DNA from 4 places in the Pseudomonas sp. A34-9 genome. Region 3 is predicted to be linked to each of the others. Evidence: predicted binding sites of a transcription regulator. Region 3 holds the regulator's gene; each other region holds the start of a gene.
The links. Region 3 encodes FliA, which starts transcription of late flagellar genes. Its sites were predicted from a motif close to CTAAAGTTTNNNNNNNNNNNGCCGNTAA; they were not measured.

Region 1 (5,671 bases), 3.0 Mb from region 3:
TCACGGACGATCTGCATGCCCTGACTGGCCGCCTGATCAGCATGGCCGGCCGCTTGGGCTGCCTGCGTCGCATTGCGCGCGACATCCTGGGCGGTGGCGGTCATTTCCTGCACCGCCGTGGCGACCTGATCGATCTCGGCCATTTGTTTCTGGATACCGATGTTGGTGCGAATGGCGATGTCGGCGGTGTGCTCCGAAGAATCGCTGACGCTCTGCACCGACGTCACCACTTGGGTGATCATCGCCTGCAATTTGGCGAGGAAGGTATTGAAGCCCTTGGCGATCGAACCCAGTTCATCACTGCGGTCGCTGCTCAGGCGTCGGGTCAGATCACCTTCACCTTGAGCGATGTCATTAAGCATGGCGACCATTTGCTTCAGCGGTCGGGCGATGCCGTGGCCGACCAGCCAGATCACCAGCAAGCCAATGCCGGCGATGATCAGACCGACCATGGCCATGCCGAACGTGTCGGACTTGCGTTCGGCATCGAGGTCGGCCTGCAGTTTTTGCAGATCCGCCATCACCGCGTTGAGCGGCAGTTGCAGCATCAATGTCCAGCGTGCGTCGGTCTGGCCGATGCCGAACGGCAGGTACAGCTCGATGCGGCCCTTGTCTTTGTTGACGGAGTAAGTCACTTCGCCGCGTTTGAGATTGGCCATGTTGGCAATCTGCTCGGCGTCGAGGATGTCGCTGACTTTTTCGCCGAACTTGCTGGCGTCCTGGGTGTAGGCAACGATCCGGCCGTTGCCGCCGATCAGGGCCATTTGCCCGGCTCCGCTGTAGAGCTTCTGGTTGGCGGCGAGGAGCATTTCCTGAATGAAGTTCACCGACAGGTCGGCGCCGACGATGCCCTGGAAGGTGCCGTTGAGCATGATCGGTTCAATGAAGGAGGCGAGCATGACGATCTTGTCGCCGACCTTGTACGGCGCCGGATCAATCACGCAGGCTTTTTTGCTCTCTTTCGAACACAAGTAATACTCGCTGGCGCGCACGCCGGTGGACAGGGTCTTCTGGTCGTCGACGTCGACCAGTTTGTCGAGGCCCAGGCTGCCGTCGTCGTTGCGGAACCACCACGGCAGGAAGCGCCCGTTGGCCGCGTCGATACCGACCACGCGGGTGCCGACATAGGCCGCGTCATTGTGGTCGAGGGCATTTTTTTCCCAGCCGATGTAGGTGCCGAGAATTTTCGGGTTCTTTTCGACGTTCTCCTTGATCAGGCTGATCAGTTGCTCGCGGCTGACGTTCAAGCGCGGCTGGCCATCGGCGTCGGGCGTGCCGAGCAGGGCGTTGACCCGCACCAGCCCACCGGCAATCAGCAGCGGCGCTTCGAGTTCGCGCTGGATCTGGCTGACCTGGGTTTGTGCCAGCGACGTCAGGCGCTGTTCGATGACTTGCTCGAACTGGGCCTGGGTGCGCTGTTGCACCATCTCTTGAGTACGGGCGCCGGAAAACAGCGCATACAGCACCAGCGCGACCACCACGCTAAGCACGATGGCGCCGGCCAGGGCGGCGACGGAAAACTGGATCGACTTGAACTTCATGGGAGCTCCGCACGCAAGAGGACGTCTGCGCTGATGTATCGGCAGTCGGCATCGGGCCATGAGTGCGAGCCGGTGCAATTGAAAGCCGATGTCGCAAATGGATCGGTGCGCGACGCAGTTGCTGCGGGCCTGGCGATCGCTGTGAATTTTTTACGACAGCTCAAGTGGGAAGCGTCTGAAAGTCGCTGCAACACGTCCGTTGTATCTAGCGTCGATACAATTACCCGCCTAGGATACGCGGCAGGTTTTCAGGGAGTTTTTGAATGAACAAGACATTGGTTGTAAGTGCACTGAGCGCAGCGCTGTTGCTGGCCGGTTGTCAGTCGGTCAACACCACCAGCGGCGGTGCCGTGGGTGTGGAGCGCAAGCAGTACATGTTCAGCATGCTGTCCTCGCAAGAGGTCGACCAGATGTATGCCCAGTCGTATCAGAAGACCGTCGGCGAGGCCTCCAGCAAGGGTGTGCTGGACAAGACCAGCCCCGAGGCCAAGCGGGTTCAGGCGATTGCCAACCGCCTGATCGCCCAGGCGCCGAACTTCCGTCCGGATGCGGCGCAATGGCAGTGGGAAGTCAATCTGATCAAGAGCGATGAGCTCAACGCCAACTGTGGTCCTGGCGGCAAGATCATTTTCTATACAGGGCTGATCGACAGCCTGAAGTTGACTGACGATGAAATCGCCGCAGTGATGGGCCATGAGATTGCCCACGCCCTGCGCGAACACGGTCGTGAAGCAATGTCGAAGGCTTACGGGATTGAAATGGCCAAGCAGGGCGCGGGTGCGTTGCTCGGTCTGGGTCAGGACAGCCTGGCGCTGGCCGACACCGTGGCCAACTACGGCATGACCCTGCCGAACAGCCGTGCCAACGAAAACGAAGCCGACCTGATCGGCCTGGAACTGGCCGCTCGCGCCGGCTACAACCCGAACGCCGCGATCACCTTGTGGAACAAGATGAGCAAGGCGTCGGAAGGTTCGCCGCCGGAGTTCATGAGCACTCACCCGGCCTCGGCCAGCCGGATTGCCTCGCTGCAGGCGGCGATTCCGAAAGTCATGCCGCTGTACGAACAGGCTCCTAAATCCTGAGTCGGTGATCGTTCCCACGCTCTGCGTGGGAATGCCTCAAGGGACGCTCCGCGTTCCAAAAGGGACGCAGAGCGTCCCCGGCTGCGTTCCCACGCAGAGCGTGGGAACGCTCCTTCTCTCAGGGTTAAACCCAGCCACTGCTCTGCATCGCCTTGTACACCGCAACGATTGCCAGAATCATGAACGCCGATGCCGCGAGGCGACGGATCAAGGTCAGCGGCAATTTGTCCGCCGCAAAGTTACCCGCCAATACCACCGGCACGTTGGCAATCAACATGCCCGCCGTCGTCCCGATAATCACCAGCCACAGTTCCGGATATTGCGCGGCCAGCATCACCGTGGCGACCTGAGTCTTGTCACCCATTTCAGCCAGGAAAAACGCAATCAGCGTGGTCAGGAAAGGCCCGAACTTGCGCGCGGTGCTGGTTTCATCGTCATCCATTTTGTCCGGGACCAATGTCCACAGTGCCGTGGCGGTGAAGCTCGCGGCGAGAATCCAGTGAAGTACGGCGTCTGAGAAAAAACTGCCGAACCAGGCGCCTACCGCACCGGCCGCTGCGTGGTTGGCCAGGGTCGCGGCAACAATACCGGCAATGATCGGCCAGGGTTTGCGAAAGCGAGCGGCGAGAATCAGCGCGAGCAGTTGCGTCTTGTCGCCGATTTCGGCCAAGGCAACGATTGCGGTGGGAACGAGTAACGAGTCCAGCATCAGGATTTCCTAAGGGGCGGGTCGACACGGCTATGACACGTACAGCCTTCCCGCCCCGGGTAAGGTGTGCGTGTCATAGGTCTTGTCAAACCCTGCGATCCGTCTGCTGCGGACGCTTGGGTCGCATACGCCATGATCTGAGGATCAAGTATGTTGACGTATGCCGGACGAGCTTGGCGCTCGTGGGAGACTACTCCCCTAGGACGGAGCGGATTCTGCCTTCGCAAAACCGATTGAGCAAGCCTCTTTTTTAAAAGAAGTTTCAGCCGCGCTTGGCGCGGTAGATGCGGAAACCATTGCCTTCGGCCTTGATTGCGCAGACACCCAGATGCTCCTCGATCAGCGGTTGATACTTCAGGAAGCTGTTCGCCACCAGCCGCAGTTCGCCGCCGTTTTTCAGGTGTTTCGCTGCTTTTCGCAGCAAGTTCTCGGTGGCGAAATAGTCGGTGTGCACGCCGACATGGAACGGCGGGTTGCTTAGAATCGCGCTCAAACCCATCGGTGCCGCATCGATACCGTCACCGGTCAGCACTTCGGCTTCCAGACCATTGGCCGCCAGGGTCAGGCGGCTGCTGGCGGCGGCGAACGCATCGACGTCCAGCAACGTGACCTGATTGTGTGGGTAGCGACGTTTGACCGCAGCGCCCAACACGCCCGCGCCGCAACCGAAGTCGAGCAAGTGGCCACTGGGCAGTTTGTCCAGATGCTCCAGCAGCAGGGCGCTGCCTCGGTCCAGGCGACCGTGGCTGAATACCCCCGGCAGGCTGATGACTTTCAACGGACCCTCGGCCAAAGGCAATTCATACGTCTGCGCCAGGCTTTCCAAAGATTTCGCTTCAGGCGCATTGGCCACGGTGACTTGCCAGAGCTGGCAATGGCGCGCGCTGTCGAGCTTGCGTGGCTTGCCGAAAGGGTTGAGTTGCTTGGACGCGCCTTCGATGCCGCTGCGTTTTTCGCCGACGAGAAACACCTCACGCCCGGCCAGGCGCGAAGCTACGGCGTTGAGGATGTAGTCGGTCAGATCCTTGGACTTGGGCAAAAACACCACGGCGCTGTCGAACTCACGCTGCGGGACGTTCACGCCAAAATCACTACGACCTTCGAAACGAGCGTCCAGCGCGGCTTGATCGCCGGCATGCCAGCACCAGCCGAATGCATTGGGCAGGCGCCCGAGCAAATCGTCGGCAGGCAAACCAGCCAGCAACAACGAACCTTGAAACCACTCGGGCTGACGAAGCAGTACTTCACTGCGCGGATCCATAACTGCTCCTCAAAAAAAAGTGCCGCAGTTTATCAACTGACGACCCGCAGCGCCTTACCGCTGAAGAACGCCTGGGCGTTTTCGCGCAATTGGCCGACGATACGTTGCCGCGCTTCAACACTGCCCCAAGCATTGTGCGGGGTGACGATGAGGCGCGGGATGTCGGCGGCCAGCAGCGGATTGCCTTGAGTCGGTGGCTCGACACTCAGCACATCGGTGGCCGCGCCGCCAAGGTGACCGTTGCGCAAGGCATCGGCGAGCGCCTGCTCGTCGATCAGTCCGCCGCGTGCCGTGTTGACCACGAATGCACCGGGTTTCATCGACGCCAGTTCGCGGGCACCAATGAAGTGGCGGGTGTCTTCGTTGAGCGGGCAGTGCAGGGTGAGGGCGTCGATCTGCGGCAGCAGCTCAGCCAGTGGCAAGCGATCCGGGCGGGCAGGGCGCCCCGGAATCTGTCCGAGCAATACGCGCATGCCAAACGCTTCGGCCAACCGCGCCACAGCACCGCCGAGTTCGCCATGACCCAGCAAACCGAGGGTTTTGCCTTCCAGCTCAACGATTGGGTAGTCGAGCAGGCAGAACTGTTTGGCCTGCTGCCAGCGACCTTCGCCAACGGCTGTCTGATAATCGGCCAGACGCGTGGCGAGGTTGAGCAACAGCATGATCGTGTGTTGCGCCACCGACGGCGTGCCGTAACCCTGGCAGTTGCACACGGTGATGCCCTGAGCGCGGGCGGCAGCAAGGTCGACGTTGTTGGTGCCGGTGGCGGTGATCAGGATCAGTTTCAGATCGGGGTTGGCGGCCATCGCGGCGGCGTCGATCAGGATCTTGTTGCTGATCGCTACGGTAGCACCTTGCAGGCGTTCGGCGACTTGCCCGGGCAAGGTCTGGGCGAACAGCTGCAGATCGCTGAAACACTCGCGCAACGGACTGAGGTCGAGGTCGCCGAGATCCAGCGAAGGGTGATCAAGGAATACCGCGCGGCGCGTGTTCGTCATCAACTGTACCTTTTGTGCTGTGAGCGTTGGGCGTAATCTGCCGAGCCTACCAGATGAAACAAATTGATACGCTTGGCCGA
Region 2 (5,671 bases), 990 kb from region 3:
GAGATCCTCGTCTGTCGGGCACGGGACAATCTTGATCCGCAGAAACCGCAGAACACTACCGGGCCTGAAACCCGCCATTGATCGGCGAAAACCCGGCGTTCGGTTGCGCATCGGACTGCATTGGAGCCGCCCATCGAGATGAATTTTTCTTCACTGCAGCTGCGTGGCCAACCCTTGTACAGTCCGCTCGCTCATTCAAGAAACTACGGTTCGCCCGCGCTCCTGCGGGCTTTTTTTTGCCTGAAACAAAGCCCCTTCTGCGCCACGACTTGCCGTGACCCGGCTGATTGCGCGACGCTGCCGGAAGATCCCCCATTCCGGAGCGCCCGATGCCGCTGTTGACCCTGCCCTGCCAACGCTTGTCGCTCGCGATACTCGCTCCGGATCAGGCCGACCTTGAAAGCGAGTTCTACCTGCGTAACCAGCGCCACCTCGCGCCCTGGTCGCCGATCCGCACCACCGAATATTTTTCCAGCGCGCAGATTCGCCGCCGCCTCGATGTGCAAGCCAGTGCATTCGAAGCCGGGCTGGCCATGCATTTCGCCCTGCTGACGCCGGATGGCCAGCAAATGATCGGCGCGTGCAACTTCAGCGGCATTATTCGCGGGGCCTTTCAGGCGTGCTATCTGGGCTATCACATCGACGCCTCCCGACAGGGGCAAGGCTTGATGCACGAAGCCCTGGAGGCTGGCATTGCTTACATGTTCGACTCCCAGAACCTGCACCGGATCATGGCCAACTACATTCCAGGCAATGAGCGCAGCGCTCGCTTGCTTGAGCGCCTGGGCTTCGAGCGCGAGGGCTACGCCAAAGCGTATCTGAACATTGCCGGACGCTGGCAGGATCACGTGCTGACGGCCCTGGTCAATTCAAGGTTCGAAACACCGGAGAAGCGCTGGTCGAAACCATTGGCGTGAGTTTCACAATTCGTTAAGGATTGCCGTCGTATGCTCAGGCCTCCCGCCCCTTCCGGTTGCCTGAACCCTATGTCGCGTGCCGTCACTTCGCTGTTTCTGCTTGCCGCCCTGCTGTTTTTCTTCGCGCTGGGCAACCATCAATTGCAAGGCTCCACCGAGGCCCGCGTCGCCGGCATCGCCATGGAGATGCATCTGGACGATGACTGGGTCACGCCTCGTCTGTTCGGCGAACCGTTTCTGGAAAAACCACCGTTGAGTCTGTGGCTGGATGCTGGCGCGATGCGCGTGTTCGGTGTTTCACCGTGGGCCGTGCGGCTGGCCTCAGCGGTGGCCGGGTTGCTCAGCGTGATGCTGCTGTACGGCATGTTGCGGCGTTTCGAACGGCCAAAAATGATTGCCTGGACCGCAGGCATTCTGCTCGCGACCATGGCCAGTTACTGGAGCAATGTGCGCGGGGTCGGTGAGGATGCGTTGCTCGCCCTCGGCGTGACCACGGCGCTGCTGGCCTTTTTCCAGGCGCAACGGGCATCGACACTTGGCAACTCGCTGTTGTTTGTCGTCGGGATTGCCATCGCCACGTTGAGCAAGGGTGTGCTGGGGCTGGCCATGCCGGGGGTGGTGATTTTTGCCTATCTGCTGGCTGACAACCTGATGGACCGGCGCCTGAAAATCGCCGATTGGCTGCGACCGGGCTTACTGACCCTGGTCGGTTTGATTCCGCTGCTGATCTGGCTCGTCATCCTCTTCCAGCACGGCGGCGCACAAGCCGTCAGAGAAGTGCTATTGACCAACAGCGTCGGACGCTTCAGCGGATCGTTCGTCGAGGCAGGGCACTATGAACCGTTCTATTACTACCTGGCCAAACTGCCGGAAGCCTTCCTGCCGTGGAATATTCTGGTGTACTTGGGGCTCTGGCATTTCCGTAGCCAATTGAAGGCCAACCGTTACTTGCTGTTTTTCAGCCTGTGGATCGTTGCGCAGTTCATCATGCTGACGTTGGCGTCGAGCAAACGCACGGTGTATCTGATGTCGATGACGCCGGCCGCGGCGGTGATCGCGGCGGAGTATGCGGGGGTGTTGTTCGAGCGCTTGAAGCAGTACGAATCAGGCAATGGATTCGTCGGCAGAATCGCCCGTCATCGACAGACACTGGCAATGGCCGTACTCACGCTGGTGATCGGCAGTTACCTCGCCGCCGCGCAATGGGCACTGCCCCACGCCGACAAGAAGCTTTCGTTCCTGCCATTGAGCGCAGAGATCCAGACGCTGCAAACCGCCGGGCATCAAGTCGCGCTGTTTCAGGCCAACGAGCGGGTCGGTGGCGCCACGGTCTTCTACACCCAGCAAGTACTCAAAGGGCTGGATACCGAAGTGCAGTTGCGCGATTTCCTCGCGGCCTCGCCATCCCATGTCGTGGTGATGGCCGGCGACAGCCAACCCGCGCCTCCCTTGAAAGTGCTTAAAACGATGATGGTCGGGCGTCAGGCGTATTACTTCGTCGGCTATTGAGGCCTGCGCAGCCGCATAAAAAAAACCGCCGATGATTGGCGGTTTTTTCATTTCATCCTGACGGGTTCAGAGAGAAACCTCTGGCTGAGCACTGAAAGCTTTCTGTGTGCGCTTGCTCAGCACGGGCAGATCCAGCCGCGCGCGTCCGTAAAAGGCCAACGCCGTCAGCAAACACGCCAGCCACACGAAGATTCCGGCCCAGAAGGTGTGGGACATGTAGTGCCAGCCTTGCAGGACACGAGTAGTGCCATAAACGAACCCCAGCAGCAGCGAGCCCCACAAGATTGCACTGGAAAAACGCCATTGATAGCGCCGCGCCACGAAATACAGCGCCAGCATGGTGAAGCCGCCCGACGCATGGCCACCCGGCCAGCACCGGCCACTGCCAGCTTCATGGAACAGTTGGAAGTTGCTGTACCACTCAATGTGGGCCATTTTCCCGCCGTACAGCGTGGTCTCGATCGGGCAGTAAACGCTGGTGTGGGATTTGAGGAAGTGAATCACTCCGGTGCAAACCGCAAACGCGACCACCACAAACAGAAAATCCCTACGGTGATCGGCGGCAAATCGCAGCACTGGCGCGACTTTGCTGCGCTCCAGCAGCGCACCGAGGCGCGGCCGTTTGTGCGGATTGACCAATGGCCAGAACACCGATAGCAGCGCGCCGATCAGGGCGATTTCTGCCGTCCAGTTCGGAATGATCCGCGCCCATTTGTGGGTGAGTTTTTCAAAGAAATGAATCTTGTCGAGCGGGAAGGACTGCGTCAGCGGATCGAACAGCAGGTTGCTGAAGGCGATGTCGATTTTGGTCATGTCGAACATCAGGAACACCAGCACCGCGCAGGCCAATGGAATGCCGAAGTTATAAGCGTAGAAGCGGGATTTCATCGGGTATTCACCGTGCGCCAGTCGGAGGCTTCAATAAAGCCGAGCATCTTGGGAGCCGCCGGGCTGGCAGCGGAAACAAACAATGACGAGCCGTAACCCATGTCCGAGGTCGGCACTTTGACGTCTTTCTCGATTTGCGCCATGCATTCGCTGTGGGTCACCAGGACCAGATTGCGACCGGCAACCTTGTGGGCCAGCGCATCCTGCAACATGCGGCCCCGGCAGTTGATCAGCCAGTCGTCGCCGCTGGCGGCATGGTTGAACATGTAGCCGGCGGTCTGCACCGTGCGCATCGACGGGCTGTTGTAGATGTCGGCGTTGTTCAGGCCCAGTTGCTCGAACCGGGCACCGACCGCCACCGCAACACCGCGCGAGCGATCGGTGATGCCGTCATTGCCACTCAGGCACGCGGCTTTGGAGTGATCGCAGCGCTCGACATGACGCACCAGCACGATCATCTCGCCCTTGGCCCAACCGGTCGTCAACGCTTGCGCACCGGCGACATTGCCGTGGGCCAGGTCCGGCACTGCCGCCGGCGCCAGCAACCACAGGGTCAGGGGGATCACCAATACCGATGCCGCCAACACCACCCAGGTGTTGCGAAACCGCGCCAAAAAGCTCAGATCGATCGAGCGTTTGACGCCGAACAGACTCAGTCTCAATTCCACAAAAACCGCCTCGTCACTCTGCATCACGGGTTCATTCGATGCGGTGAAGGTACAGAGGCGGGCGTGGGCAGCCAGTGAAACCCATGTGAAAAAAGTCTTGGGATCCGTTGTTACAAATTCCGTAGGACAAAATCCTTTCAGCTCTCGGATTTGCGGCCGATACAAACCTGCTAACACCCTTGCTGGCTCAAAAAAACAACAATCTTCCAGCCTAACCGACGACAAGAAACCCAACGTTTCTGGAGGATTTTTGATGAATAGCTGGTTCGGCAACATCAGCGTGAACATGAAACTGGGCCTGGGCTTCGGCCTGGTGCTGGCCCTGACCTGCGTGCTGGCCCTGACAGGCTGGACCAGCCTCGGCGGCCTGATCGATCGCAGCAACTGGATGAGCGACATCACCCAGCTCAATGCCGGTCTGACCAAGCTGCGCGTGGTGCGCCTGCAATACATGCTGACCAATGGCGATGAAACCGCTGCACAGAATGTGCAGACCACCCTGGAAAGCTTCGCCGCGCAACAACAGAAGCTGATCAATAGCTTCAAGAGCCCGGAAAACGTCAAACTGCTCAAGGAGCAGGCCGCGACCATCGCTGAATACCAGACGTCGCTGAACAAAATGCGCAACGCCTACCGCACCGGCAACAGCGCCCGCGACACCATGAGCGTGAATGCAGAGACCGCGTACAACCTGATCGAATCGATCAGCAAACGCGTGCAGCAAATGGACATGAGCGAGCAGCGTTTCGAACAGTTCCAGGCGATCACTGCCGCCAAGGAAGCGTTCATCCTCGCGCGCTACGAAGTGCGCGGCTACACCGCCACCACCAACGCCGAAACCGAGCAGAAGGCTGTCGGCCAACTCGACGCGGCCATCGCCAGCCTCAAGCCACTGAACGTGCATTTCGCTACCACTCAGCAAGACGCCTTGCGTCAGTTGGAAAGCGCATTGGTCAACTACCGCAGTGCGTTGATGGCGTATAAAAACGCCAACACCGACGCCGTGCAGGCCCGTAAGGAAATGACCGATCAGGGCACGACCATCGTCGCCCTGAGCGAGCAGCTGTATCAGATCCAGCTCGATCGTCGTGACGCTGAAAGCGCCCAGGCGCGGACATTCCAGTTGATCAGCACCTTGCTGGCGCTGCTGGTGGGCATCATTGCGGCGGTGATCATCACCCGTCAGATCACCCGTCCGCTGCAAGAAACCCTGGCCGTGGTCGAGCGCATCGCCAGCGGCGACCTGACCCAGAACGTCACTGTCACCCGCCGCGATGAACTCGGCGTACTGCAACAAGGCATCGCGCGCATGGGCGTGACCTTGCGCGACTTGATCAGCGGCATCCGCGACGGCGTTACCCAGATTGCTAGCGCTGCTGAGGAACTGTCGGCCGTCACCGAGCAGACCAGCGCCGGTGTGAACAGCCAGAAAGTCGAGACCGATCAGGTCGCCACCGCCATGCACGAGATGACTGCCACCGTGCAGGAAGTCGCGCGCAATGCCGAAGAAGCCTCGCAAGCCGCTGCCGCCGCTGACGGCGAAGCCCGCGAAGGCGACAAAGTCGTAAACGAAGCCATCGCGCAGATCGAACGTCTGGCCAGCGAAGTGGTGCGTTCGACCGAAGCCATGAGCGTGCTGCAACAGGAAAGCGATAAGATCGGCAGCGTGATGGACGTGATCAAGGCCGT
Region 3 (5,671 bases):
TGATACAGGCCACGGTCACGGGTCTGATTGAGCTCATGGATCAGTTGCACAGCGTCGCCGAACCTGCCTTTTTCAAGGCTTTCGACCAGTTCGACCGCGTGTTTTTTCAGGGTCGACTCGAAATCGCCCTGTGAAGATTCGTTATGCTCCATAGCTCCCCCGCGCGTTCATCAGCCGATGCGTTCGAAAATCTTCTCGATTTTGTCTTTCAACGCCTGAGCCGTGAAAGGTTTGACTACGTAGCCGTTTACACCGGCCTGAGCGGCTTCGATGATCTGCTCGCGCTTGGCTTCTGCAGTCACCATCAGTACGGGCAGGTGCTTGAGTTTTTCATCGGCACGTACGTGGCGCAGCAGGTCGATACCGGTCATGCCCGGCATGTTCCAGTCCGTTACCAGAAAGTCGATGCTTCCGCTGTTGAGCACTGGAATGGCAGTCACGCCATCGTCAGCCTCGACGGTGTTGGTGAACCCAAGATCGCGCAGCAGGTTCTTGATGATCCGCCGCATCGTTGAGAAGTCATCAACGATGAGGATTTTCATGTCTTTGTTCAATTCGACCTCCAAGCAGTCTTAAACGCGCCCAGCACCTGGACGCGCCACTTCAATCAATCGGCGCAGCACTCGAAGACTGTCTGGAGCACAACAGAGCAAGACCGGTGCCGTTCATCACCGCACCAGCCTCGTTCGCAGTGTCCCCACACTGCCTTCAGCGCGCTCGCCACTCCCCCAAACGCCCCCGCAAACGGGCCGCGCACTGGCTGTGTAACTGGCTGACCCGCGATTCACTGACGCCAAGGACTTCACCGATCTCCTTGAGGTTCAGCTCTTCGTCGTAGTACAGCGCCAACACCAGTCGCTCACGCTCCGGCAAATTGGCAATCGCGTCCGCCAGCGCTGCCTGGAAACGTTCATCTTCCAGATCGCGTGACGGCTCCATATGAGCACTGGCGCCATCCTCGTGCAGCCCTTCGTGTTCGCCGTCCTGCAACAGGTCGTCGAAACTGAACAGGCGGCTGCCCAAGGTGTCATTCAAAATCCCGTAGTAATCGTCGAGACTCAATTGGAGTTCGGCCGCAACCTCGTGATCTTTAGCATCACGGCCGGTTTTAGCTTCAATTGAGCGAATCGCGTCGCTGACCATACGGGTATTGCGGTGAACCGAGCGTGGCGCCCAATCCCCTTTGCGCACTTCGTCGAGCATCGCGCCGCGGATTCGTATGCCCGCGTACGTTTCGAAACTGGCGCCTTTGCTGGCGTCGTATTTGGTCGAGACTTCGAGCAGGCCGATCATCCCGGCCTGGATCAGGTCTTCGACCTGCACACTCGCCGGCAAGCGTGCCAGCAAGTGATAAGCAATGCGTTTGACCAGTGGCGCGTAACGCTCGATCAGTTCGTACTGCGCGTCACGTGCCGACTTCTTGTAGTAGTTCATACCGCTTGCGGTCATAGCACGGGCCCTGCCGTTTGCTGCACGAGGCGCTCGACAAAAAATTCAAGGTGGCCACGCGGGTTGGCGGGCAGCGGCCAGGTGTCGACCTTCTGCGCGATCGCCTTGAACGCCAGCGCGCACTTGAAACGCGGGAAGGCTTCGTACACCGCACGCTGCTTCTGCACCGCTTTGCGCACGCTTTCGTCGTAAGGCACGGCGCCGACGTATTGTAGGGCCACGTCAAGGAAGCGATCCGTGACCTTGGTCAACTTGGCGAACAGGTTGCGCCCTTCCTGCGGGCTCTGCGCCATGTTGGCCAGCACGCGGAAGCGGTTCATGCCGTAGTCGCGGTTGAGCAGTTTGATCAGCGCATACGCGTCAGTGATCGAGGTCGGCTCATCGCAGACCACCAGCAACACTTCTTGCGCGGCGCGTACGAAACTGACTACCGAGTCACCAATACCCGCAGCGGTGTCGATCACCAGCACGTCGAGATTGTCGCCGATGTCGCTGAAGGCCTGAATCAGGCCGGCGTGTTGCGCCGGGCTCAGGTGGACCATGCTCTGCGTGCCGGACGCGGCCGGGACGATGCGAATGCCACCCGGGCCTTGCAACAGCACGTCACGCAATTCGCACCGGCCTTCGATGACGTCGGCCAGCGTGCGTTTAGGGGTCAGACCCAACAATACGTCGACATTCGCCAGGCCCAGGTCGGCGTCCAGCAGCATGACCCGACGGCCAAGCTCTGCCAGCGCCAGCGACAAGTTCACTGACACATTAGTCTTGCCGACGCCACCTTTGCCGCCGGTCACCGCGATCACCTGTACGGGATGCATGCTGCCCATGTTATTTCTTTACCTTGTCTTGCATAGACGGAGGCCACATTACTGGCTGCGCGTTCACAACCGGAACAATGCATGGCAGACCATCGATGTAGGTACAAAAACTGTTCATGAATACCTCAGCCTACCTGCTTGGTCGGGCTGTGATAGATATCAGCGAACATGTCAGCCATGGCTTCTTCGCTGGGTTCTTCCTGCATTTGCACGCTGACGGCGCGGCTGACCAGTTGATGACGGCGCGGCAGATGCAGATCATCCGGAATCCGTGGGCCATCGGTCAGGTACGCGACCGGCAATTCATGACTGATCGCCAGGCTCAACACTTCGCCAAGGCTGGCCGTTTCATCCAGTTTAGTCAGGATGCAGCCGGCAAGCCCGCAACGCTTGTAACTGTGATAAGCGGCGGTTAGAACCTGTTTCTGGCTGGTGGTTGCCAAGACCAGATAATTTTTTGAGCGAATGCCACGTCCGGCCAGACTTTCGAGCTGCATGCGCAGGGCCGGATCGCTGGCTTGCAGGCCGGCAGTATCGATCAGCACCACGCGCTTGCGCAGCAATGGATCCAGCGCTTGCACCAGCGATTGGCCCGGGTCGACGTGGGTCACCGGCACATTGAGAATGCGCCCCAGCGTCTTCAGTTGTTCCTGCGCGCCGATGCGGAAACTGTCCATGCTCACCAGCGCGACGTTCTGCGCGCCGTATTTCAGCACGTAGCGCGCGGCCAGCTTGGCCAGCGTGGTGGTCTTGCCCATGCCGGCAGGGCCGACCATGGCAATGATACCGCCCTCTTCCAGCGGCTCGACTTCCGGTACGGCAATCATCCGTGCCAGATGCGCGAGCAACATGCGCCAGGCCTGACGCGGTTCTTCAATATCAGTGATCATCGCCAGCAGATCGCGCGACAACGGGCCGGACAGACCGATACGTTGCAGACGACGATACAGATTGGCTTGCGCCGGACGGCTGCCTTGCAGCTGATTCCAGGCCAGGGTGCCGAGCTGGACTTCCATCAGCTCGCGCAGGCTGTTCAATTCAAAGCGCATCGAATCCAGTGCACGCGGATCCACGCCGCCGGAAGACTGCGCAGGGGCCGCAGCCGGGCGCGCTGGCGCGGCATAAGTCGGCTCGGTCAGCGGTTCAGCGGCGGTCAGCGGCAGGCCGGCCGTCAACGGCAGCCCGGCAAAGATCTGGCGATTGCTATTGCCGTCGGCTTCGCCACGCAGGCTCAGTTCGGCCTGAGCGGTGACGATGCGCGACTGGGTCTTGCGCAGCTCGTCTTCGAGCTCCATGTTCGGAACCCGTGGCGCCAGCGCCGACAGTTTGTAATCCAGTGCCGCCGTCAGCTCGACACCGCCGGCAATGCGGCGATTGCCAATGATGGCGGCATCAGCGCCCAGCTCATCACGAACCAGCTTCATGGCCTGACGCATATCGGCGGCAAAGAAACGCTTAACTTGCATAAACCACTACCTCAGCCGTTGGGCCCTACTGTCGCAACGATGGTCACTTGCTTGTTGTCCGGTATTTCCTGGTAGGCCAGCACATGCAGCCCAGGGACTGCGAGGCGGCCAAAGCGCGAGAGCATCGCGCGGATCGGGCCAGCGACCAAAAGGATCACCGGCTGACCTTGCATTTCCTGACGCTGCGCCGCTTCGATGAGCGAACGCTGCAGCTTCTCGGCCATGCTTGGCTCCAGCAGAACACCCTCTTCCGAGCCTTGTCCTGCCTTCTGCAGACTATTGAGCAATATTTGTTCCAACCTTGGCTCCAAGGTGATCACAGGCAGCTCGGACTCAGTGCCTACAATGCTTTGGACGATGGCACGCGATACGCCAACGCGCACCGCAGCCACCAACGCGGCGGTATCTTGACTCTTCGCAGCGTTGTTGGCGATGGCTTCGGCAATGCTGCGGATATCGCGCACCGGCACGTGTTCGGCCAACAGCGCTTGCAGCACTTTGAGCAGTTGCGACAGCGATACCACGCCCGGCACCAGCTCTTCAGCCAGTTTCGGCGAGCTTTTGGCCAGCAATTGCATGAGTTGCTGCACTTCTTCGTGGCCGATCAGCTCGCTGGAGTGCTTGTACAGAATCTGGTTCAAGTGCGTCGCGACCACGGTGCTGGCATCCACCACCGTGTAACCGAGGGATTGTGCCTGCGCACGCTGGCTGATTTCGATCCACACCGCTTCCAGGCCGAAAGCCGGATCTTTGGCGTTGATACCGTTGAGCGTGCCGTAGACCTGGCCCGGGTTGATCGCCAGCTCGCGGTCCGGATAGATCTCGGCTTCGGCGAGGATCACCCCCATCAACGTCAGGCGATAAGCGCTTGGCGCCAGATCGAGGTTGTCGCGAATGTGCACGGTCGGCATCAGGAAGCCCAGATCCTGCGAGAGTTTCTTGCGCACGCCCTTGATCCGCGCCAGCAACTGCCCGCCCTGGTTGCGATCCACCAGCGGGATCAGACGATAGCCGACTTCCAGGCCGATCATGTCGATCGGCGTCACGTCATCCCAGCCCAGCTCCTTGGTTTCCATGGCGCGGGCCGGCGACGGCAGTAGCTCTTGCTGGCGCTTGACCTCTTCCAGCGCCACGACCTTGGCCACGTTCTGCTTCTTCCAGAACAGGTACGCGCCACCCGCAGCCAGCGCCGCCATGGTCAGGAAGGAGAAGTGCGGCATGCCCGGCACCAGGCCCATCACCGCCATCAAACCGGCCGCCACCGCCAGCGCTTTCGGCGAGGCGAACATCTGACGATTGATCTGCTTGCCCATGTCTTCCGAGCCGGAAGCACGGGTCACCATGATCGCTGCCGCTGTCGATAACAACAGTGATGGCAATTGCGCCACTAAACCGTCACCGATGGTCAGCAAGGCGTAAACCCGACCGGCATCGCCGAAGCTCATGTTGTGCTGGAAGATACCGACGGCCATACCGCCGATAAGGTTGATGAACAGAATCAACAGGCCGGCGATGGCGTCACCACGGACGAACTTGCTGGCACCGTCCATCGAACCGTAGAACTCGGCCTCCTGGGCGACTTCCTGACGACGCATCTTGGCCTGGTTCTGGTCGATCAGGCCGGCGTTGAGGTCGGCGTCGATCGCCATTTGTTTGCCGGGCATCGCATCGAGGGTGAAGCGCGCGCTCACCTCGGAAATCCGCCCGGCACCCTTGGTCACCACGACGAAGTTGATGATCATCAAAATGGCGAAGACCACGATACCGACCACGTAGTTACCGCCGATCACCACCTCACCAAAGGCCTGGATCACCTTACCGGCGGCGGCGTGGCCGTCCTGACCGTGGAGCATGACCACCCGCGTCGACGCCACGTTCAACGCCAGCCGCAACAACGTCGCGACCAGCAGAATCGTCGGGAACACGGCGAAATCCAGC
Region 4 (5,671 bases), 1.4 Mb from region 3:
CACCAGCACCAGCACCTGCTGCCGTTGTAGCGCCGACAGAACCGACGCCCGTTGCCGCAGAAGCTTCGGTTGAACACGTTGCGCCAAACGCCGCGCCGATCACACCTGCGCCTCACGATCCTACACTGCCGCCGCGAGCCCCATGAGCGATCTCCCCGAAAACGACCAGCACATGCCGCTGGTTTCGCACCTCACCGAGCTGCGCACCCGCCTGCTGCGTTGTGTGGCGGCGATCTTCATCATCTTCGCCGGGCTGTTTGCGTTCACCCAGCAGATCTACACCTTCGTCTCGACGCCGCTGCGCCAGTACCTGCCGGTCGGCGCGACGATGATCGCCACCGACGTGTCATCGCCGTTCCTGACGCCGCTGAAGCTGACGATGATGGTCTCGCTGTTTCTCGCAATCCCGGTGATCCTGCATCAGATCTGGGGTTTTATCGCGCCGGGCCTGTACAAGCATGAAAAGCGCATTGCGGTGCCGTTGCTGGTTTCCAGCATCCTGTTGTTCTACACCGGCATGGCGTTCGCCTATTACTTCGTGTTCCCGCTGATCTTCAAATTCTTCGCCGCTGCCACCCCGGCCGGCGTGGAAATGATGACCGACATCGCCAGTTACCTCGATTTCGTCATGACGCTGTTCTTCGCCTTCGGCGTGGCGTTTGAGATCCCGGTGGCCGTGGTGCTGCTGGTGTGGATCGGCGTGGTCGACGTCAAATACCTGAAGAAGATCCGCCCGTACGTGATCATCGGCTGCTTCGTGGTCGGCATGATCCTGACGCCGCCGGACATTTTCTCGCAGACGCTGCTGGCCGTGCCGATGTGGATGTTGTTTGAAATCGGCATCCTGTTCGGTGGCCTGATCAGCAAACGCGAAAGTCCGGACGAAACCGCCGACGATCACAACGACCAGCCGCCAGCGACCCAGGCATGAACCTGCTGTTGCTCGAAGAGGCCGATTTCATTGCGGCCGACCGCGTAGTCCTGCGTGATAGACGCCTGACCCACATGCAGGAGGTTCACCGCTCGGAAGTCGGTGACAGCCTGCGCGTCGGGCGCATCAACGGGTTGATGGGTTCGGCTGAGTTGCTGCGTCTGGAGGCGGGTGAGGCTGAACTGCGCGTCACTCTCGACAAGCCACCGCCGGCAAAATTGCCACTGACGTTGTTGCTGGCCCTGCCGCGCCCGAAGATGCTGCGGCGGGTATTTCAGACCGTGGCGACCATGGGCGTGTCGAAGGTGATTCTGGTCAACAGCTATCGGGTCGAGAAGAGCTTCTGGCAGACGCCGTTTCTGGAGCCTGAGGCGATTCGCGAGAATTTGATCCTCGGCCTCGAACAGGCCCGCGACACCGTGCTGCCGGAAATCATCATCGAGAAGCGCTTCAAGCCGTTTGTTGAAGACCGGCTGCCGGCGATTACCGACGGCACCCTCGGCCTCGTTGGACATCCCGGCAACTATCCGCCCTGCCCCCGCGCATTGAGCGAACCGGTGACCCTGGCCATCGGCCCGGAAGGCGGCTGGATCCCCTACGAAATCGACCTGCTGGCCAAGTCCGGCCTGCAACCGGTGCAACTCGGCGAACGCATCCTGCGCGTCGAAACCGCCGTCACCGCCCTGCTCGCCCGCCTCTTCTAAGTTCAACATAAATCCCCTGTAGGAGCTGCCGCAGGCTCGGGCCGCGATCGGACGATCTTTTGACTTTGCTTCTAAAAAACAACATCAAAAGATCGCAGCCTGCGGCAGCTCCTACATTGATCCGTGCGGGGCCGGCGGATAAATGGTGTTACAGATTGCCATCAACCGGCCGATACAGTCCCCATAAGTCCAATTAGTGGTCCGAGGGGAGTCGTCGCATGTACCGTTGGTTAGCCGAGAATCTTGGGAACGTCAGCGTCAAACGCAAGCTGGGAATCGGTTTCGGCCTGGTGCTGTTGCTGACGCTGTTGATCACCTTCACCGGCTGGACCGGCATGAGCGGCATTATCAGCCGTGGTGACAAGCTCGGTTTTATCTCCAGCCTAAATGAACTGACCAAGGACTTGCGCCTGGCGCGCCTGGACTACGAAGCGCGCCGTGGCGAACAAGGCCCAGGCACCGTCACCGATCTGCTAGGCAAACTCGACAGCGGCCTGCAAACCGCTCGCAGCCTGATTGAACAGCCGTCCGACGCGGCCATGGTCGATCAACAACTGGCCGCCGTCGCCGAATACAAGCGCGCTTTTGCCGACATGACCCAAGCTACCGTGCAGCGTGAAGACGCCCGCAGCAAGCTCGGTGCCAGTGCCGACAATGCCGTGGCGAAAGTCGCGGAAGTGGAAAAATCCATGCTGGCGGGTGACAGCGTCGCGCAATTCAACAGCGTGATCGAGCTGAGCAAACTGCTGCAGCAAGCCCGCTACCAAGTGCGCGGCTACACCTACAGCGGTAAGGCCGAAGCCGAGCAACCGGCGCTCGACGCCATCGACAATGCCCTGAAAAACCTCGACAGCCTGCCGGCAAAACTGCCGGAACAGCACATCGCCAACCTGCAACAGGCAACCGACTCGATCAAGGCCTATCGCGCGGCAGTTGCGCAGTTCCGCGACTCGCAGGTCAACAACGCCAAGGCCGCCGCGCGCATGTCGACTCAGGGCGACATCCTCATTGATGTCAGCAAGAAACTCACTGAATCGCAAACCGTGGTGCGCGACACCGATGCCGCTCACGCCAAGAACATGCTGATCATCGCCACTCTGCTGGCCGTAGCGTTCGGTCTGCTGGCCGCTTGGGCGATCACCCGGCAGATCATCATCCCGCTGAACCAGACCCTGAAAGTCGCCGAGCGCGTGGCTGCTGGCGACCTGACGCACAACCTCGTGTCCCTGCGTCGTGACGAACTCGGCCAACTGCAACGCTCGATGCAAAGCATGACCCAAGGCCTGCGTGAACTGGTGGGCGGGATCAGCGATGGTGTCACCCAGATCGCCAGCGCTGCCGAAGAACTCTCGGCGGTGACCGAGCAGACCAGTGCGGGGGTCAACAATCAGAAAATCGAGACCGATCAGGTCGCCACCGCCATGAACGAAATGGCCGCCACCGTGCAGGAAGTCGCGCGTAACGCCGAGGAAGCTTCCGAAGCCGCCGTTGCCGCTGACCAACAGGCCCGCGAAGGCGACAAAGTGGTGGGCGAAGCGATCGCGCAGATCGAGCGTCTGGCCCTTGAAGTCGGCCACTCCACCGAGGCCATGGGCGAACTGAAGCGTGAAAGCGACAAGATCGGCAGCGTCCTCGACGTGATCAAGTCGGTAGCCCAGCAAACCAACCTGCTGGCCCTCAACGCGGCCATCGAAGCGGCGCGTGCCGGTGAGGCCGGGCGTGGTTTTGCCGTGGTTGCCGATGAGGTGCGCAGCCTCGCGCAGCGTACGCAGAAGTCCACCGAAGAGATCGAAGAGCTGATCGTCGGCCTGCAAAACGGCACCCAGCAAGTGGCAACGATCATGGACAACAGCCGCACCCTGACCGACAGCAGCGTCGAGCTGACCCGTCGTGCCGGCGGTTCGCTGGAAAGCATTACGCGCACCGTGTCGGCGATTCAGGCGATGAACCAGCAGATAGCCGCGGCGGCCGAGCAGCAGAGCGCGGTGGCTGAAGAGATCAACCGTAGCGTGCTGAATGTGCGCGATGTGTCGGATCAGACATCGGCGGCGAGTGAAGAGACCGCGGCGTCCAGCGTTGAGCTGGCGCGGCTGGGCACGCATCTGCAGATGCTGGTCGGCCGGTTCAAGGTCTAAGTAGCAGGATTGATCGTTCCCACGCTCCGCGTGGGAATGCATCTTGCGACGCTCCGCGTCGCGCATGCAAAGGGACGCGGAGCGTCCCGGGCGGCATTCCCAAGCGGAGCGTGGGAACGATCAGGTACTACAACACCTGACGCAGGAAGGCTTGGGCACGCGGATCTTTCGGCGCATCAAAGAACTCTGCCGGCGCCGCATCTTCGAGCAATTTGCCGTGATCGAAGAACAACACCCGATCCGCCACTTCCCGGGCAAAGCCCATCTCATGAGTCACGCAAACCATGGTCATGCCTTCCACGGCCAGGTTTTTCATCACGTCCAGCACCTCACCGACCATCTCCGGGTCAAGCGCCGAGGTGGGCTCATCGAACAACATGACCTTCGGCTCCATCGCCAGCGCCCGGGCAATTGCCACGCGCTGTTGCTGACCGCCGGACAGGCGTGACGGAAACTCATTGGCCTTCTGCGCAATACCGACCTTCTGCAGCAACTCCATCGCCTTCGCCTCGCGCTCTTTCTTGCCGCGCTTGCGCACGACTTTCTGCGCCAGACAGAGGTTTTCCAGCACGGTCATGTGCGGGAACAGGTTGAAGTGCTGAAAGACCATGCCGACTTCGCGGCGGTAGGCGTTTACGTCGGTTTTCGGGTCGGCCAGTTGCAGGCCATCGATGCTCACCGAGCCGGAATCGAATTCTTCCAGGCCATTGAGGCAGCGCAGGAAGGTCGACTTACCGGAACCGGACGGGCCGATGACCACCAGCACTTCGCCCTTGGCGACGGTGGTGCTGACGTTATCCACCGCGCGTACCACCTGGCCACGGGTATCGAAGACTTTTACCAGATCGCGGACTTCAATCACTTTGCGCGAGCCTCCGCTCAAGCCGGCTGGCGATTTTCGACAGCGGCAGGTTGATCAACAGGTACAGGCCGGCAACGCAGAACAGAATTTCGAACGGCGAAAACGAGGTGGTGATGACTTCACGACCGCTTTTGAGCAGCTCGGTAATCGCAATCACCGACACCAGCGAGGTGTCCTTGACCAGACTGATGAACTGCCCGGCCAGCGGCGGCAGCACGCGTTTCAGCGCTTGCGGCAACACCACGTGACGCATCGACTGACCCGCGCTCAAGCCGAGCGAGCGCGCCGCCTCGTTCTGGCCACGGGCAATCGATTGCACGCCGGAACGGATGATCTCGGCCACGTAGGCGCCGGTGAACAGCGACAGTGCGGCGATCCCGGCGAACTCGCGGGACAGGTTCATCACCGTGCCGATGAAGAAGTAGAAAATGAAAATCTGCACCAGCAGCGGCGTGCCGCGTACCAGTTCGACGTAGATCGTCGAGAGATCACGCAGGGTCGGGTTGTTGGAAAGACGACACAGACCGGTGACCAGACCGATCAACAGACCGAGCACACCAGAGACCACTGACAGCCAAAGCGTCGTCCACAGCCCCCACAACAGCGGCCCTGCCGCCCAATGCCGAGTGACGCCCACGACATCGCCTTCGGCCACATCGTCGCCCTGAGCGAATTGCAGGCTGTTTTCGTCGACCGTCAGCTGCTGCTCGTCACCGGCGTCATTGCGCAGGGTGACTTGCGCGCTGCCGCCCTTGCGCACCAGCTCAGTGACGGTGGAAATGTCGGTGGCACGCTGGGTTTCTTCGGCCTGATAGGCGAAGTATTGCGGCACACGGTTCCAGCGCCATTCGTAGGACATCAGCGACGTCGCGTAATACAACGCGCCCGCCAGGCCGACCAGCACCAGCACGGTGAGGACGTGCCAGGGCCATTGGGCTTTTTTCTGTTTCATTGCAGGTTCCGGATTTTGTGTTGCTCTGGAGGGCCCCTTCGCGAGCAAGCTCGCTCCCACATTGGAATGCATTCCTCTGTGGGAGCG

Region 1: the regulator FliA is predicted to act here: its motif matches at 1,577-1,604, upstream of P3G59_RS24095 (methyl-accepting chemotaxis protein).
Region 2: the regulator FliA is predicted to act here: its motif matches at 4,118-4,145, upstream of P3G59_RS03800 (methyl-accepting chemotaxis protein).
Region 4: the regulator FliA is predicted to act here: its motif matches at 1,784-1,811, upstream of P3G59_RS01970 (methyl-accepting chemotaxis protein).

Annotation. Positions count from the first base shown of each region.
Region 1 covers NZ_CP119967.1:5,406,338-5,412,008, reverse strand. The annotation lists gene P3G59_RS24095 (methyl-accepting chemotaxis protein) at 1-1,541, opposite strand, end outside; gene P3G59_RS24090 (M48 family metallopeptidase) at 1,805-2,623, shown strand; gene P3G59_RS24085 (TMEM165/GDT1 family protein) at 2,748-3,332, opposite strand; yybP-ykoY riboswitch at 3,421-3,543, opposite strand; gene P3G59_RS24080 (class I SAM-dependent methyltransferase) at 3,595-4,593, opposite strand; gene P3G59_RS24075 (2-hydroxyacid dehydrogenase) at 4,626-5,591, opposite strand.
Region 2 covers NZ_CP119967.1:901,463-907,133, reverse strand. The annotation lists gene P3G59_RS03825 (hypothetical protein) at 1-81, shown strand, start outside; gene rimJ (ribosomal protein S5-alanine N-acetyltransferase) at 330-917, shown strand; gene P3G59_RS03815 (glycosyltransferase family 39 protein) at 948-2,426, shown strand; gene P3G59_RS03810 (phosphatase PAP2 family protein) at 2,493-3,314, opposite strand; gene P3G59_RS03805 (histidine phosphatase family protein) at 3,311-3,982, opposite strand; gene P3G59_RS03800 (methyl-accepting chemotaxis protein) at 4,236-5,671, shown strand, end outside.
Region 3 covers NZ_CP119967.1:1,893,717-1,899,387, reverse strand. The annotation lists gene P3G59_RS08480 (protein phosphatase CheZ) at 1-152, opposite strand, end outside; gene P3G59_RS08475 (chemotaxis response regulator CheY) at 171-542, opposite strand; gene fliA (RNA polymerase sigma factor FliA) at 709-1,449, opposite strand; gene fleN (flagellar synthesis regulator FleN) at 1,446-2,276, opposite strand; gene flhF (flagellar biosynthesis protein FlhF) at 2,393-3,733, opposite strand; gene flhA (flagellar biosynthesis protein FlhA) at 3,745-5,671, opposite strand, start outside.
Region 4 covers NZ_CP119967.1:448,071-453,741, reverse strand. The annotation lists gene tatB (Sec-independent protein translocase protein TatB) at 1-146, shown strand, start outside; gene tatC (twin-arginine translocase subunit TatC) at 143-931, shown strand; gene P3G59_RS01975 (16S rRNA (uracil(1498)-N(3))-methyltransferase) at 928-1,635, shown strand; gene P3G59_RS01970 (methyl-accepting chemotaxis protein) at 1,854-3,770, shown strand; gene P3G59_RS01965 (amino acid ABC transporter ATP-binding protein) at 3,898-4,632, opposite strand; gene P3G59_RS01960 (amino acid ABC transporter permease) at 4,625-5,584, opposite strand.